DNA from 2 places in the Ruminiclostridium papyrosolvens DSM 2782 genome. Region 1 is predicted to be linked to the other one. Evidence: predicted binding sites of a transcription regulator. Region 1 holds the regulator's gene; the other holds the start of a gene.
What was found. The regulator Rex, encoded in region 1, represses fermentation and respiration genes when NADH is low (regulators of the CRP and FNR family bind a similar motif). The targets are predictions, from matches to a motif close to ATTGTTAANNNNTTAACAAT.

Region 2: a site for Rex is predicted at 3,704-3,723, ahead of P0092_RS01140 (phosphoenolpyruvate carboxykinase (GTP)). Genes of this name have one in related genera too.

The regions. Positions count from the first base shown of each region.
Region 1 covers NZ_CP119677.1:4,425,864-4,433,654, reverse strand. The annotation lists gene csaB (polysaccharide pyruvyl transferase CsaB) at 1-937, opposite strand, end outside; gene P0092_RS19565 (redox-sensing transcriptional repressor Rex) at 1,177-1,815, shown strand; gene P0092_RS19560 (prephenate dehydrogenase) at 1,866-2,966, opposite strand; gene aroF (3-deoxy-7-phosphoheptulonate synthase) at 2,956-3,981, opposite strand; gene fusA (elongation factor G) at 4,393-6,477, shown strand; gene P0092_RS19545 (hypothetical protein) at 6,625-7,491, shown strand; gene P0092_RS19540 (phosphatase PAP2 family protein) at 7,576-7,791, shown strand, end outside.
Region 2 covers NZ_CP119677.1:245,226-253,016, forward strand. The annotation lists gene P0092_RS01125 (NCS2 family permease) at 1-1,084, shown strand, start outside; gene P0092_RS01130 (acetylxylan esterase) at 1,227-2,186, shown strand; gene P0092_RS01135 (PRK06851 family protein) at 2,246-3,346, opposite strand; gene P0092_RS01140 (phosphoenolpyruvate carboxykinase (GTP)) at 3,822-5,615, shown strand; gene P0092_RS01145 (TetR/AcrR family transcriptional regulator) at 5,842-6,489, shown strand; gene P0092_RS01150 (MFS transporter) at 6,482-7,783, shown strand; gene P0092_RS01155 (ABC transporter permease) at 7,768-7,791, shown strand, end outside.

The DNA of each region.
Region 1 (7,791 bases):
GATAACCGTTTACCGAGGAATCTATTAGGTCCGGAATTCCTCCAACCCGGCTGCTGACAGTAGCCTTGGAAAAACAAGCGCCCTCCAGAATAGAATATGGAAAACCCTCACTTATGGAGGTGAGTACACTTATATCAATGATACTCATTAATTCATAGGGGTCATTAAGCCAACCCAAGAAGAATACATTATTCTCCAAACCCAGTTGATGGCAGCGGGCGGTAAGGGACTTATAATCTTCACCGTCTCCGCCTATAAGGAATTTTACCTTAGGATTTTTCTCTACAACCAGCTTGGCTGCTTCTAAAAGAGTACTTATGCCCTTAACAGGGGTCAATCTTGCTGCTATTCCTACTAGTATATCGTCTTTATCTAATTGGATTCCGTATTTTAAAGCAAATTCTTCTCTTGAATAGTCATTGAGCTTTTTATCAAAATCTATTCCGTTAAGAATTGTATATATTGAATTTGTGTCAAAGCCTCTGTCTATAAGCATTTTTCTGAAAGCAGAGGTAACGACAATATAGTAATCCAGACTGTGAAGCACCCATGAATTGAATAACCCTATAGAAAGCCTTTTAGGCAGACTTTGGAGATAATCAAGTTTATAGTCACTGTGCATTGTTGTTATTACCGGTATATGGCAGGCTTTTTTAATCGCGTAGGCAAAAATATTTGCCTTGGCACCATGTGAATGAATGATATCAAAGTTATTCTTTTTTACAAAATCTATTGCGTTGCGTATATCTGTAACTATATTAGAGGACTTTATAACTTTTACGTTTATTCCCATTGCACGGGCTTCATCTGCAAAGGCTCCAGGTCTTAAACTAAGAAGAGTAACATCAATATGGGAAGTAAGTTCCTTTACGAGTGACAGGACGTGTACTTTAGCGCCTCCAACATCCCCTCCGCCAATTAAGTGCAAAACCTTCATTAAAATTTCTCCTTTAAAAATCTTTTGTAAATGACACAAGTACTATTTTATCACAATTAACAGTGCGACACTAAACTATTTTCGATAATCAACAGGTATGTAACGAAGTATAACGCGTGAATAACATGGTAAAATAAATAAGGGGAAATGTAGTAACAGAGGGTTGAGCCTTGATATTGACAATAAAATAACAAAGATGATATAATACGAACACTAATAATTATGAGGTGAAGATTTTAATGGCTTCAAAGAAAATTTCAATGGCTGTAATAAAAAGACTTCCCCGTTATCATAGATACTTGAATTATTTACTTGAACTTGGTATTAAGAGAGTGTCTTCTAAAGAGCTAAGTGGCCGTATGGGAATAACTGCTTCCCAGATAAGACAAGATTTAAATTGCTTTGGCGGTTTCGGACAGCAGGGATATGGATATAATGTAGAGTCTTTATATAATGAGATAGGAAATATACTGGGTATTAACAAGACCTTTTATTGTATTATAATTGGTGCAGGAAATATGGGACAGGCATTATCCAATTATGAAAACTTTGTAAAAAGAGGCTTCAAAGTAATCGGAATTTTCGATGTCAATCCGGAAGTTATAGGGAAAAAACTCAAAAATTTTGAGGTTATGAATCTTGATTTACTTGAGGAGTTTATACTACATAACCCCGTTGACATTGCAATGCTTTGTGTTCCTTACAGGGAGACAGCAACCGTTGCTGACAGAGTTGCCAGATTGGGAGTAAAGGGATTGTGGAACTTCTCGCCTATGGATTTAAAAATTCCATATGATGTAATAGTGGAAAACGTGCACTTGAGTGACAGCCTTATGGTTCTTGGATATAAACTCAATGACAAGTTTGAAAGAGAATAATAAGAAAGCCGGCATTTTATACATGCCGGCTTTTGCGTGTTCTTAAAAGGCTAATCTTTTCTAAAAACCATGTAGGAAGAGGCTTCCAGTATTTCATAAGCTTTATCTGTATTTGCCTGATCAGACAGGGTGATTTTAAGGCAGCCCTGCTCATACTCACGGCTGTTGGATACATTTATATTTTTTATGTTTATTCCGCTATTACCAAGAAGAGTTGCTATTTTTCCAATAATTCCCGGCTCATCGGTAACATCTACAATCAACTCGAAGTTTTTTGGAAGCAGCCCGGTGGCAGTATTGGAAAAACCATCCCTGAAGGCTTTCGCATTATCAAAAAAACTGTATATTTCTTTGTTTTCACTTGATTTTATATTGTCTATCATACTGTCAACTATATGTTTAAAGTCCTCTAAAAGCTTTACAACAACAGGTCCGTTACTTATAACTACGTCCTTCCACATGGAAGGATTTGAAGATGCAATTCTGGTAATATCCTTGAATCCTCCTGCTGCAAGAAGCTTTATCAAGCCATGGCTGTTTTCATTGTTTTTAGCAAGAGACACCAACGCAGAAGCTATAATATGAGGTACATGGCTTATGCAGCCTGTAACTGTATCATGTTCCTTGGAGGAAACTACTATAGGAAGAGCTCCTATCTTTCTTAGGAGATTTTCCATTGTACTTATGGCATCTTCACTGGAACTCTTTGTAGGTGTCAAAACATAGTAGGCATTCTCAAACATGTGAGCTATTGAATTTACATAGCCTGATTTTTCCGTTCCGGCCATAGGGTGTCCTCCCACAAACAGGGGAGGGTTTTCAAGGCCATCAATGTAATTGAATAATTCTCCTTTGGTACTGGCTACATCAGTCAGAATGCTGCCTTTTTTTATTTTTGAGGATAATTCATTTACATATTCTATTGTTTTACTGACAGGAGTACAAATGAAAATGATATCGGAATTCCATATCTCTTCACAACAAATACTAAAACCCTTGTTCAAAACTCCTTCTTTTTCGGCCAAACCAATAGACTCGGTACAATTGTCAACTGCATATATTTTTAAATCCGTAAACTCGTGACTGAAGGCTTTGGCTAATGAACCGCCAATAAGCCCCAGGCCGATAATAGATATACTCTTAACATCCATGTTTAAACTCTCTCTCCAGAATTGGTGCAAGCTTACTTATATCTTCACAAAGTGAATCAAATTCAGTTGGCTTTAACTGTTGTGCTGCATCAGATAATGCACACATTGGGTTAGGGTGTACTTCAACTATAAGGCCGTCAGCACCTGCTGCAATAGCGGCTCTTGACAGAGGAATTACATATTTTGACTTTCCGGCAGCATGGCTGGGGTCAACTATTATGGGCAGATGGCTCATGTTTTTAACTACCGGAACTGCACTTAAATCAAGGGTGTTCCTTGTAGCTGTTTCAAAGGTTCTGATACCTCTTTCGCAAAGGACAACATTGTAATTGCCTTCACTCATTATATATTCGGCAGCATTAAGCCATTCGTCAATAGTGGTTGCAGAGCCTCTTTTCAGAAGTACCGGCTTCATAGATTTACCTATTTCCTTCAAAAGCTGGAAGTTCTGTACATTACGTGCGCCTACCTGAAACATATCAACATATGGTATGGACACCTCTACTGCCTTATCGCTGGTTACTTCTGTGATTATCTGCAAGCCTGTTGCATCCTTTGCTTCTTTGAGAAGCTTCAGACCTTCTTCTTCAAGACCCTGAAATGCATATGGAGAGGTTCTGGGCTTAAAAGCTCCTCCTCTTAGGAACTGGGCACCGGACCTTTTTACTGCCTGTGCTGCTTCTAGTATCTGTTCACGGCTTTCTACTGCACAAGGACCTGCCATGATAACCAATTCCTTACCGCCTATTTTCACACCATTTACATTGACAACACTGGGTTCAGGCTGAAATGTTTTTCCGGCCAGCTTGAAGGACTCCACTATTGGAACCAGTTTTTCAACCCCCGGCATAATTTCAAGAGGAATATCACGGAGAACCGTCTTATCACCGATTATACCGATAATAGTTCTCTCAGTACCCTGAGATACATGTACTCCCAATCCCGAATTTTTCAGAACGTTGATGACATCATCAATCTGCATTTGATTTGACTTTGGATTCATTACAATAATCATTAAAATTCAACACCTTTCTACCGTTTTACGTTAATAAAATAAAAAAACACCGTTCTACCATATCACAAGGGCCCTAAGCCCCTTTCGTATAACCAATCATATATACTGATTGTTATATTAACCTATATTATATAGCATCATTAGAAAATTATAAACAGCTATAAGCCACAAGATTTTAAAATTTTTATTATATAAAAAAGGTAATTTTGTACTGATATAGAATAGATAATAATAAATATAGTTTATATTAACCCTTTTATTCTGTTTCACTTTACTTTTTGTATTAAGGTTCTATACAAATGAGAACAAGCTGTAAAGCGTGTATGTATGACCCGGATAACGTTTTTCCCAAGGGAAACTCGGTTTATTATACAGGTGTGAAATAATTGTAAAAAATAAGGGGGAATGATTATGAAGGACTATTCCGTGCAAAAACTACGGAACATATGCCTCTTGGCACATGGTGGGGGAGGAAAAACTACTCTGGCAGAGGCTATGATGTTCAATACAGGTGTACTGGACAGATTTGGGAAAGTTGCTGACGGGACTACAACGTCTGACTATGATCCCGAAGAAATTAAAAGAAAAATATCTATAAGTACTTCTATGGCACCTTGTGAATGGGTGGATCATAAAATCAATGTAATTGACACTCCCGGATATTTTGACTTTGTAGGTGAAGTAATGCAGGGCATCCGTGCGGCAGAAGGCGCGGTAATAGTAGTTTCTGCAAAAAGTGGCGTTTCCGTGGGAACAGAGAAATCATGGGCTTACGCCAAAGAGTATGGAGCCGCCAGAATGTTCTTTATTAATAAAATGGACGAAGATAACGCCAATTTCTATGCTGCCTATGATAAAATGCTGAGTACTTTCGGCAACAGCGTAATACCATTACAGCTTCCAATCTATGAGGCTGATAAATATGTTGGCTTTGTAGATATAATCAATATGACTGCGAAAAAATTCCAGAAGGATAAAGTAACAGATACAGATATTCCTTCGGATTTAACAGATAGAATTTCTCAAATAAAAAACTCACTTAATGAATTAATTGCTGAAACTGACGAAGGGCTTATGGAAAAGTTTTTCGGTGAAGAAGAGTTTACGGCTGAAGAAATGCAAATAGGTATAAAGGCCGGTATAGCTGACGGAATAATAACTCCTGTATTTTGCGGGTCAGCTCACCATAATATGGGAGTTAAAGAGCTTATGGATGCAATCGTAGCTTTTATGCCGTCTCCCGAAGCTATAAAAGTAAAAGCCCAGAAAGTGGGAAAGGAGGAGTCTGTTGAGTTAAAGGCCGATGCCTCCGCACCTCTTGCTGCTCTGGTCTTCAAGACTATTGCGGACCCATTTGTAGGTAAGATTTCCATGTTCAGAGTTTATTCAGGAACTTTGAAGGCAGACTCTTCTGTTTTTAATTCTACAACAGAGAGGTCGGAAAAAATCGGTCAGATTTTCGTTATGAGAGGTAAAAAGCAAATTCCCACAGATAAGCTTATAGCAGGTGACATAGGTGGAGTTGCAAAACTGGCAGGAACCAATACCAACGACACTCTTTGCGAGCAGACTAATAAAGTCATACTGGAAAAGATAACTTTTCCTGACCCGGCTATTTCAATGGCGGTGGAGCCAAAAGCCAAAGGTGATGAAGAAAAAATCAGTTCTGGTTTACATAAGCTTCAGGACGAAGATCCTACATTTAAAGTCTCAGTTAATACGGAAACTCATCAAACCCTTATTTCAGGTGTAGGAGAACAGCACCTGGATGTTATTATCAGCAAACTTAAAGCTAAGTTCGGGGTATCGGTAAACCTTGTTAATCCCAAAATACCTTACAGGGAGACAATAAAGAAAAAAGTCAAGGTGGAAGGAAAACATAAGAAACAGTCCGGCGGACATGGTCAGTACGGACATGTATGGATAGAGTTTGAGCGTGGTGATACGGAAGACCTTGTTTTCCAGGAAAAAATATTCGGAGGTTCTGTTCCAAAATCTTATCATCCGGCTGTAGAGAAGGGGTTGAGAGAAGCCATTGTGCGCGGCGTGCTTGCAGGGTATCCTGTTGTAAATCTTAAAGCCACATTGGTTGACGGTTCTTATCATGATGTAGATTCTTCAGAAATGGCCTTTAAGATAGCTGCAAGACTGGCTTATAAAAAAGGTTTGCCCATGGCTTCACCAGTACTATTGGAGCCTATTGTACATGTAGAGATTTATGTGCCTGAAAAATATATGGGAGATATAATTGGCGATTTGAATAAAAGACGTGGAAGAATTCTTGGCATGAATCCAATGGATAACGGACAGCAGCAGGTTGAAGCAGAGGTTCCTCAGGCTGAAATGTTCAAGTATGCTACGGATTTGAGATCTATGACTCATGGCAGGGGCTACTTTAAGCTATGGTTTGAAAGATATGAGGAAGCTCCCGCTATCGTTGCGAACAAAGTCATTGAAGAGGCCAAAAAGAATATGGTTGCTGAAGATGATGAGTAATTAAACTTATGTAACTGAATTTATCAGGGCTGATTGTTAAGGGGAGTCCCAAAACATCAGCCCTTTTACTTTGAAAACTATTGACTCCAATCTGCTTGTAATATAAGGTAATTATGTTGGCCAAAACCAATTTATAAGGAGGATGCTATGAGTAACAATATTGTTTTAAGTAATGAGAGACTTTCCGTTGATATATCATATCCCGGAAAAGAATATAACGGCTCAAGATTTGACTGGTGTGGATTTATTACTCAGGTTACTTTGGATGGAAAACATACTTTTTGTGTGAAGGAATCTAATGAAGCGGGAAAAGGGTCGGGAGGCTGCGGACTTTGCGGAGAATTTGGAATACGTGAGCCTGTGGGCTTTGATGAAACTCCTGTGGGAGAATATTTTCCAAAGATTGGGGTAGGCCTTTTGAAGAGACCGGATACGGAGCCTTATGACTTTTTCAGAAAATATGAGGTTAAGCCCTTGGATTTTAAAGTAATTACCGATAATACTTGTGCTGATTTGTCGGTTGTGATGTCTATTCACAATGGTTATGGCTACATATATAGAAAAAGTATAAGCTTGTGTCAAAACAGGTTAAAAATAACCTATCTATTGGAGAACACCGGAGAAAAAATAATAAGTACTACGGAGTACTGCCACAATTTTATCGGAATAGATAATAACAGTATAGGAAGCAGTTATTCATTAAAACTTCCTTGTGATATACAGATGGAAAATGTCAGCGGAGAGCTTATTGTTAAAGATAGAGAACTTTCATGGCCTGACAGCTTCAACGGAGAATTTTACAGTCAGTTTAAGGATTTTGATTGCAACGGAAGCAGTTCATGGGAGTTATATGACAGTAAGTCAGGAGCAGGAGTAAAGGAAACAGACGATTTTGTTCCACAGAAATTTGCATTATGGGGCTCAAAACATGTTGCAAGTCCTGAAGCCTTTGTTAATGTCCATATTGAGCCGGGTGAAAAGCAGGCATGGTCAAGGGAATACGAGTTCCTATAAATTTCCTGATAAAAAAGTAAACAATTTTTCAAAATTCGAGTATAATTAGTTGTTATATAGAATATTCTTATGGAGAAAAATTTTATGACTAATAATTTTTTAAATCGAGACAATCTGGTAGTGTATTTTCGAAGGGTACTGTTTATGCTATTAATACCAATGGCACAGTGCGTGTATTTCTTGTTGAATGTTACTACTAAGGGCGCTCACGATGTAACTACTTTTCTTGATAGTCTGATACCATTTAATGAATGGTTTATAATACCATATGTATTCTGGTATTTGTATATCTTTGGTATT
Region 2 (7,791 bases), 850 kb from region 1:
TACGGTAACACAGATAAGAAAGTTGATTATCAAGGCGATTCCTGAATCCCTTCAATTAGCCATCGGTGGTGGTATCGGATTATTTATCGCTTATATAGGTTTTAAAGGTGCAGGATTTTTAAAGTTTACATCTGAAGGAAAGGCTTGGGCTCCTCTGAAAATCTTAGGAGACGATCCCAAAGCCGCTACTGTTGTAGCAGACGGAGCTAACGTAGTTCCGGCGTTTGTAAATTTTACAAGCCCTGTTGCACAGGTGGCACTGATTGGACTTATAATAACAGCTGTTTTGATGATTCTTAAATTTAAAGGGGCCATATTGGCAGGTATAATTGCATCTACACTAATAGGTATTCCTTTACATGTAACTGACATTTCCATGTCCTCGTCATACAAGGTTGCGGACGTTGCTCAAACAGCATTTAAAATGGACTTTGTGGGTTTGTTCAGTGATCCGGGGAAATTGGCTCTAGTTTTGGTAACAATTCTTGCATTCAGTTTATCAGATACCTTTGATACAATAGGAACTTTCATCGGGACAGGCCGTAAAAGCGGTATATTCGATGATAAGGATGAAGCTGAGCTTTTTGCGGGAAAGGGCTTCAAGTCTAAAATGGACAAGGCACTTTTTGCAGATGCCATTGCTACATCTATTGGTGCGGTATTCGGTACATCAAATACAACAACATATGTGGAGAGTGCAGCAGGTATAGGTGCCGGAGGAAGAACCGGCCTTACCTCGGTATTTACCGCCTTACTGTTTGCTTTGTGTCTGTTGTTTGCACCTGTTGCAGGAGTGATTCCGGCAGCTGCCACTGCACCTGCTTTGATAATAGTAGGTGTACTGATGATGGGAAGCTTTGCAAAGATTAAATGGGATGATTTTGATGAAGCATTGCCCGCATTCTTTACAGCTGCAATAATGCCATTTGCATACAGTATTTCAAGTGGTATCGCTTCCGGATTCATTATGTATGTGGTTGTAAAGATATTCAAAGGAAAGGCAAAGTCCGTACATCCGGTTATGTACATTGTAACGGGACTCTTTGTACTAAACTATGTAATAACTGCGTTGCTTAAACTTTAATTATATATATTCCCCCACTTTTACTTCCTTTGTATGAACGGTTATATAATAAGACTGTTCGTACAAGGGTAGTTTTTTTGTACGCTGTATTATAAAATATATAAAACTTAATATATATGGAAAATGGAAAGGAAACTTGTATATGCCGTTAATTGATATGCCATTGGCAGAATTGAAAAAGTATAATGGAATTAACCCATGTCCCCCGGATTTTGATGATTACTGGACTAAGGCAAAAGAAGAACTGGCAGCCGTTGATTCAAAGGTTGAACTTGTTCCGTCTGATTTTCAGGTGCCTTTTGCAGAGTGCTTTGACTTGTACTTTACAGGGGTAAGAGGAGCAAGGGTACATGCTAAATATTTACGTCCAAAAGGCGGGAGTGAACCACACCCTGCAATACTGCAATTCCATGGTTACACAAGCAATAGTGGTGACTGGAATGACAAACTGAATTTCGTTGCTATGGGGTACTCTGTTGCAGCACTTGATGTACGTGGTCAGGGAGGCTACTCAGAGGATTCTGGCTGTGTAAAGGGTGACACTGTACATGGACATATAATGAGAGGGCTGGATGATAGGCCGGAAAATATGCTTTTCAGACATGTTTTTCTGGATGCTGCTCAACTGGCTAAAGTTGTAATGTCAATGGAGGAGGTTGACGAGAACAGAGTGGGAGCTATGGGATTTTCACAGGGAGGAGCTTTGACACTTGCATGTGCAGCGTTAGAACCTCGTATAAAGAAGCTTGCACCTGTTTATCCGTTTCTGTGTGACTATAAAAGAGTTTGGGAAATGGATCTGGCAAAGGATGCCTATAACGATATCAGGGACTACTTCAGATTCTTTGATCCCCTTCATGAGAGGGAAGACGAAGTGTTTGAAAAACTGGGATATATAGATTTACAATACCTTGTGAAACATATAAACGGGGAAGTTCTTATGAGTGTAGGTCTGATGGATAATATATGTCCTCCATCAACACAGTTCTCCGCTTATAATAAAATAACTTCCAAAAAACAAATGCTGATATACCCCGATTACGGTCACGAGAATATTCCTACCGTTATGGATAAAATATATCAGTTTATGCTGGAACTTTAAAAAAAGAGGCGCCCGGCCTGTGCAAGTGTAATAATAAGCCGGGTGCCTTATCTATTATATTATGCCATATTGAAGAAGTAATCGTCTATTTTAAGCTTTAAATCATGGTTGATTTTATCGATTATGTCATAATCAATTGCATCTATGTATATATTTTCAAGGTCGTCGTTAAGATCTTTAGCTTTGGAAAGGTAATGCGTACCTTCACGGATTATCCCTTTATATCTGGAGGTTATATCCTCAAGCTGTGTCTTAAACTCCTCATCTGTACCGGGTTTAATTGCATAGGAGTATATATCAATAACTCTATCTGTATACTTAGAAGGAAAATACTCATGAGGTGAGGTGCTGTCAAATACAGCGGTGGATAATTCTCTGATAATAACCATGTCAAGGCTGTCGGGATCAAAGCCACAGTGATATATCTCTACATCAAAACCTCTGTCTTTTGCCGACTGTGCAATTCTTTTCAGCATGGTTGATTTTCCCGAACCGGGTCTGCCCTTAATGAAATACCTGTTTGATATATGAGCGGTAAGGTCCATAACAAAATCCACAGACCCCTTAGGAGTAGCACCTCCAAAGAATCTGTTCTTAACACCGGCCTGTTTATCCTGATAATTACTGCCCACTATAGTATTGATGGTCTCTTGGGTAATTTCATTCATTTTATTAAAATCAATATTCGCAATGTATATCTTTTCCCACTCATCGTGAACAGTTAAGGCCTGTGAGAAGAGCTTATAGGCACTTTCATAACACAAAGCAATTTGTTTGTTAATTTTAAGAATATCATCTTTTAGGGGAATTAGCTTTTTGCTGTCCCAGGCAGTTCCAAGGTTTATGTACTCTTCAATGGCTCCCGGGGCTCTGGGTTCTACCACGTGAGGAAAGGTTCCGTCTACAACGCCTATCCCCAAAGTAGGGAGAATAATACCATCCACAGAGCTATTGTCACAGGGGGAATGAATGTACTCTACGTCAAAACCTCTGTTGTACCATTCCTTGCCGAGCCTTTTCATAAGGGTAGATTTTCCGGTAGCGGGGCCTCCTTTTAGAATAAAAAGTCTGTCCAGATAATTAATATTGTCGTCCAAGTAATTTACAAATCCCTTCGATGAGTTTGCGCAGGCATAATAGTTAATAATTTTTGCACACAAAAAACACTCCACCTTTCAATAACTTGGATATTATATTTTAGAATATGCAAATACTAGTAATATTGCTAAACCTACCAACTAAAAATAACCACTTTAGCCAGGTGTGTCATGAAATATGTATAGCTAAAACACTTCGTTTTTATAACTAAGAAATTACATTGTATGTAAATATAAACATGTAAAAATTAGCTGTATGCCTTGAATTTACTTATAATAAAAGTAAAAAGTAAATAATTATACTTTTGTATGAATATATATACATGAAATATTAAAATTTAAAAGTTGCATATTTTCATTAAAAAATAAAAATGTGACAAAAACATGTGTTGAAATTTATACAACTGTATGTTAAGATGGTTAGTGAAAAAATTATCAAATAATTCGCTTAACTGAAATACTGAATAGTACCGTGTTAATCACAAATACTACTCATTGATAGCAGTATATTTTTTTATAAATTGAAGGGAGAATTATAATGACTACAAACAAGAAATTAGAAGCTTGGGTTAAAGAAATTGCCGACATGTGTCAACCAGACCAGATTTACTGGTGTGATGGTTCTCAGGAAGAAAACGATCGTCTTTTAAAAGAGATGGTGGATTCCGGATTGGCTAAACCTTTAAATCCTGAAAAGCGTCCTGGATGCTACTCTTTCAACAGTGATCCTTCTGACGTTGCCCGTGTTGAGAACAGAACATATATTGCTTCAAAGTCAAAAGAAGAAGCAGGACCAACTAACAACTGGATTAATCCTGATGAATTGAAAGAAACTATGAAAGGTCTCTACAAAGGTTGTATGAAGGGAAGAACAATGTATGTAATTCCTTTCTCAATGGGACCTATAGGTTCAACAATATCAAAAATCGGTGTTGAAATCACTGATAGTGCATATGTTGTTGTTAACATGAGAATCATGACTCGTATCGGAACAAAGGTATTGGAAACACTCGGTGACGGAGAATTCGTACCTTGCTTGCATTCAGTAGGAGCTCCTCTTGCAGAAGGCGAAAAAGATACTAAATGGCCTTGCGCACCAATCGAATCAAAATATATCAGCCATTTCCCAGAAGAAAAGACTATATGGTCATACGGTTCAGGTTACGGCGGAAATGCTTTACTTGGAAAGAAGTGTTTTGCTCTTCGTATAGCATCTGTTATAGCTCGTGAAGAAGGCTGGTTGGCTGAGCATATGCTTATCCTCAAGCTCACTGATCCTAAGGGTACTGTTAAATATATCTGCGGTGCTTTCCCAAGTGCTTGCGGTAAGACTAATCTGGCTATGCTTGTTCCAACAATTCCAGGATGGAAAGTTGAAACAATCGGTGACGATATAGCTTGGATGAAGTTCGGAAAAGATGGCAGATTGTATGCTATCAACCCTGAAGCAGGTTTCTTCGGAGTTGCTCCTGGTACATCAATGGATTCAAATCCAAATGCTATGCACAGCATTGAAAAGAACACTATCTTCACTAACGTTGGTGTAACTGACGATAATGATATTTGGTGGGAAGGTATGGGAGTAGATGCTCCTGCTCACTTAATTGATTGGCACGGAAAGGATTGGGCTCCAGGTTCAGAAACTCCTGCTGCACATCCAAATGCTCGTTTTACAGCACCTGCAAATCAGTGTCCTGTTATAGCTCCTGAGTGGGAAGATCCTGCTGGAGTGCCAATATCAGCTATATTGATAGGCGGACGTCGTCCTAGCACTATTCCTTTGGTACATCAGAGCTTTGACTGGAACCACGGTGTATTCCTTGGTTCAATAATGGGTTCAGAAATCACTGCTGCAGCTATCTCCGATAAAATCGGACAGGTTCGTCGTGACCCATTTGCAATGCTTCCATTCATCGGCTACAATGTAAATGACTATTTACAACACTGGTTGGATGTTGGTGCAGCTAGCACAGAAGATAAACTTCCAAAGATATTCTATGTTAACTGGTTCCGTAAAGATGAGAACGGAAAATGGTTGTGGCCTGGTTATGGCGAAAACAGCCGTGTTCTCAAGTGGATTTGTGAAAGAGTATCAGGCGAAGGTAAGGCTGTTAAGACTGAAATCGGTTATATGCCTACTGAAGATGCTATCGATGTTGAAGGCTTGAATGTTTCAGCTGAAGACATGACAGAACTTCTCAAAGTTAAGAAGGAAGAATGGCTCAAAGAAGTTGAGTCAATCAAAGCTCACTATGAGACTTATGACATAAACAAGGTTCCTGCTGAATTGAAGAAGCAGCTTGCTGATCTTGAAGCTAGATTGAAGGCTTAATGATAAAAACCCGAGGGCGAGCGAGTAGTCATAAGAACAACTTGTGAACTGATGGTCAAGATAAGCTTAATAGTAACACGCCTAAGATTTTACAATCTTAGGCGTGTTTTATTTTTCATTAAAGAGAAGACTATTAGTATCTGCTTTATAAAAAGCTATTGACAAAAGCTAATGCTCCCCTTACAATTAGACTGAACGTCAGTCTAATTGTAAGGGGAGCATTATTATGCGAGTAATTAAGGATGCCGATGTACGTAAAAATGAAATTTTAGATGTCGCCGAAGAGCTTTTCAATCTTAACGGCTTCGATGCGACAACAATAAGTGCAATTATAGAAAAAGCCGGAATCGCTCGGGGAACGGTATATTATCATTTTAAATCAAAGGAGGATGTGTTAGACGCCCTCATAGAACGACATTGCGAGAGGCTTTTAGCAGAGGCCAAAGAGATTGCTGCGGACAGCAGACTTCCGGTTATGGAACGGCTAATACAAACCCTCATGTCAATGAATGGCGATAAAGAGGGAACGCCCAGTGTAATTACCCAACAGATGCACAGGCCCCAAAATGCCTTGATGCATCAGAAAACACATGAGACCATGCTGGAGGCTATCCCTCCTATTCTTATGGGGATTATTGAGGATGGTATTAAGGAGGGCATATTTAATACGCCATATCCTTATGAGAGCTTGGAAATGGTAGTTGCTCATGTTAATACTGTTTTTGATGACTATGCCGAAAAGCTTACGGGAAAAGAACTGTTAAAAAGAATCAGAGCATTCATTTTTAATCTTGAACGACTCTTCGGTGCAGCACCGGGAAGCTTTGACAGCGTGAATGCGTTATTTAATAAAGGAGGTGGTGCTGATGAATAAAGCCGGAAACAGCGCTTTTCTAAAGTTTGTAATATTGTGTTCAGGCGGATTTGTTGCTGCTATTGGCAGTGGTATCAGTTCTTTCGGACTGGGAGTATATGTGTTTAAGGAAACGGGGCTAGCGTCTGCCAGCACGCTGATTACTCTGCTGGCTTTTTTGCCGGGGCTTCTGCTTGCCCCTTTTGCAGGAGTGCTTGCAGATAAATATGACCGCAGGCTTTTGATGATTCTTGGAGATGGTCTTTCTGCCCTAGGGCTTGTATATATCCTTGTTTGCATGATGAGCGGAAAGGCACAGCTTTGGCAGATTGGTGTAGGGGTAACGGTCAGTTCAATTTTTTCGTCACTTGTGGAACCATCGTTCAAAGCTACCATAACAGATCTTTTAAGCGAGGAAGATTATTCAAAGGCTAGTGGATTGGTGCAGCTTAGCGGCTCTGCGAAGTTTTTGATTTCGCCTCTTATAGCGGGCTTTCTTCTCCGTATTTCAGATATAAAGCTTCTGCTTGTCATTGATATTTGCACAATTTTTATGACTGTGGCGGTAACCTTTGCTGTACGAAAAGGGCTTGTATCGAAGGTCTCGGGTGCAAAAAAATCCTTTATGAAGGAGTTTAGAACAGGAATGACTGCACTTACAAAAAACAGAGGTGTGTTTATGCTGGTGTTGTCGGGTATAGGAATTTCTTTCTCTTTAGGATGCATCCAAGCTCTCTATACACCTATGATACTTGGGTTTTCCGACAGTTCGGTTCTAGGTATTACCACAACAGTTTCCGCATGCGGGATGTTGGTAAGCAGCTTGCTTTTGGGCATAATACCTGTGAGAAAAGGTTTTACTAAAGTGCTTTCGCGCTCTCTTTTCTTTGCAGGGATTTTTATGGCGGGCTTTGGCCTTAGAGAAAACATTATTTTAATCTGTACTTTCGGTTTTTTCTTTTTTTCAATGCTGCCCTTTACCAACATGAGTCTGGATTATCTTATTCGCACCAACATTTCTAATGATGTACAGGGACGGGTTTGGGGGCTTATCGGTATTATTTCACAGCTGGGTTATGTGATTGCGTACAGCATTTTGGGGCCTCTTGCCGACTTTGTTTTTATCCCCATGTTGACACCAAACGGGATATTAGCTGACAGCATTGGAACCGTAATCGGCACAGGAACAAGCAGAGGAGTTGGATTGCTTATTATTCTTGCCGGATTATTGCTTTCAATAACAGCTATTATTTTGTATCACGTAAAGCCTATTAGAGAATTAGAGAACGGAGGTGAAGTATGTACCGAAAACTAATCATAAAT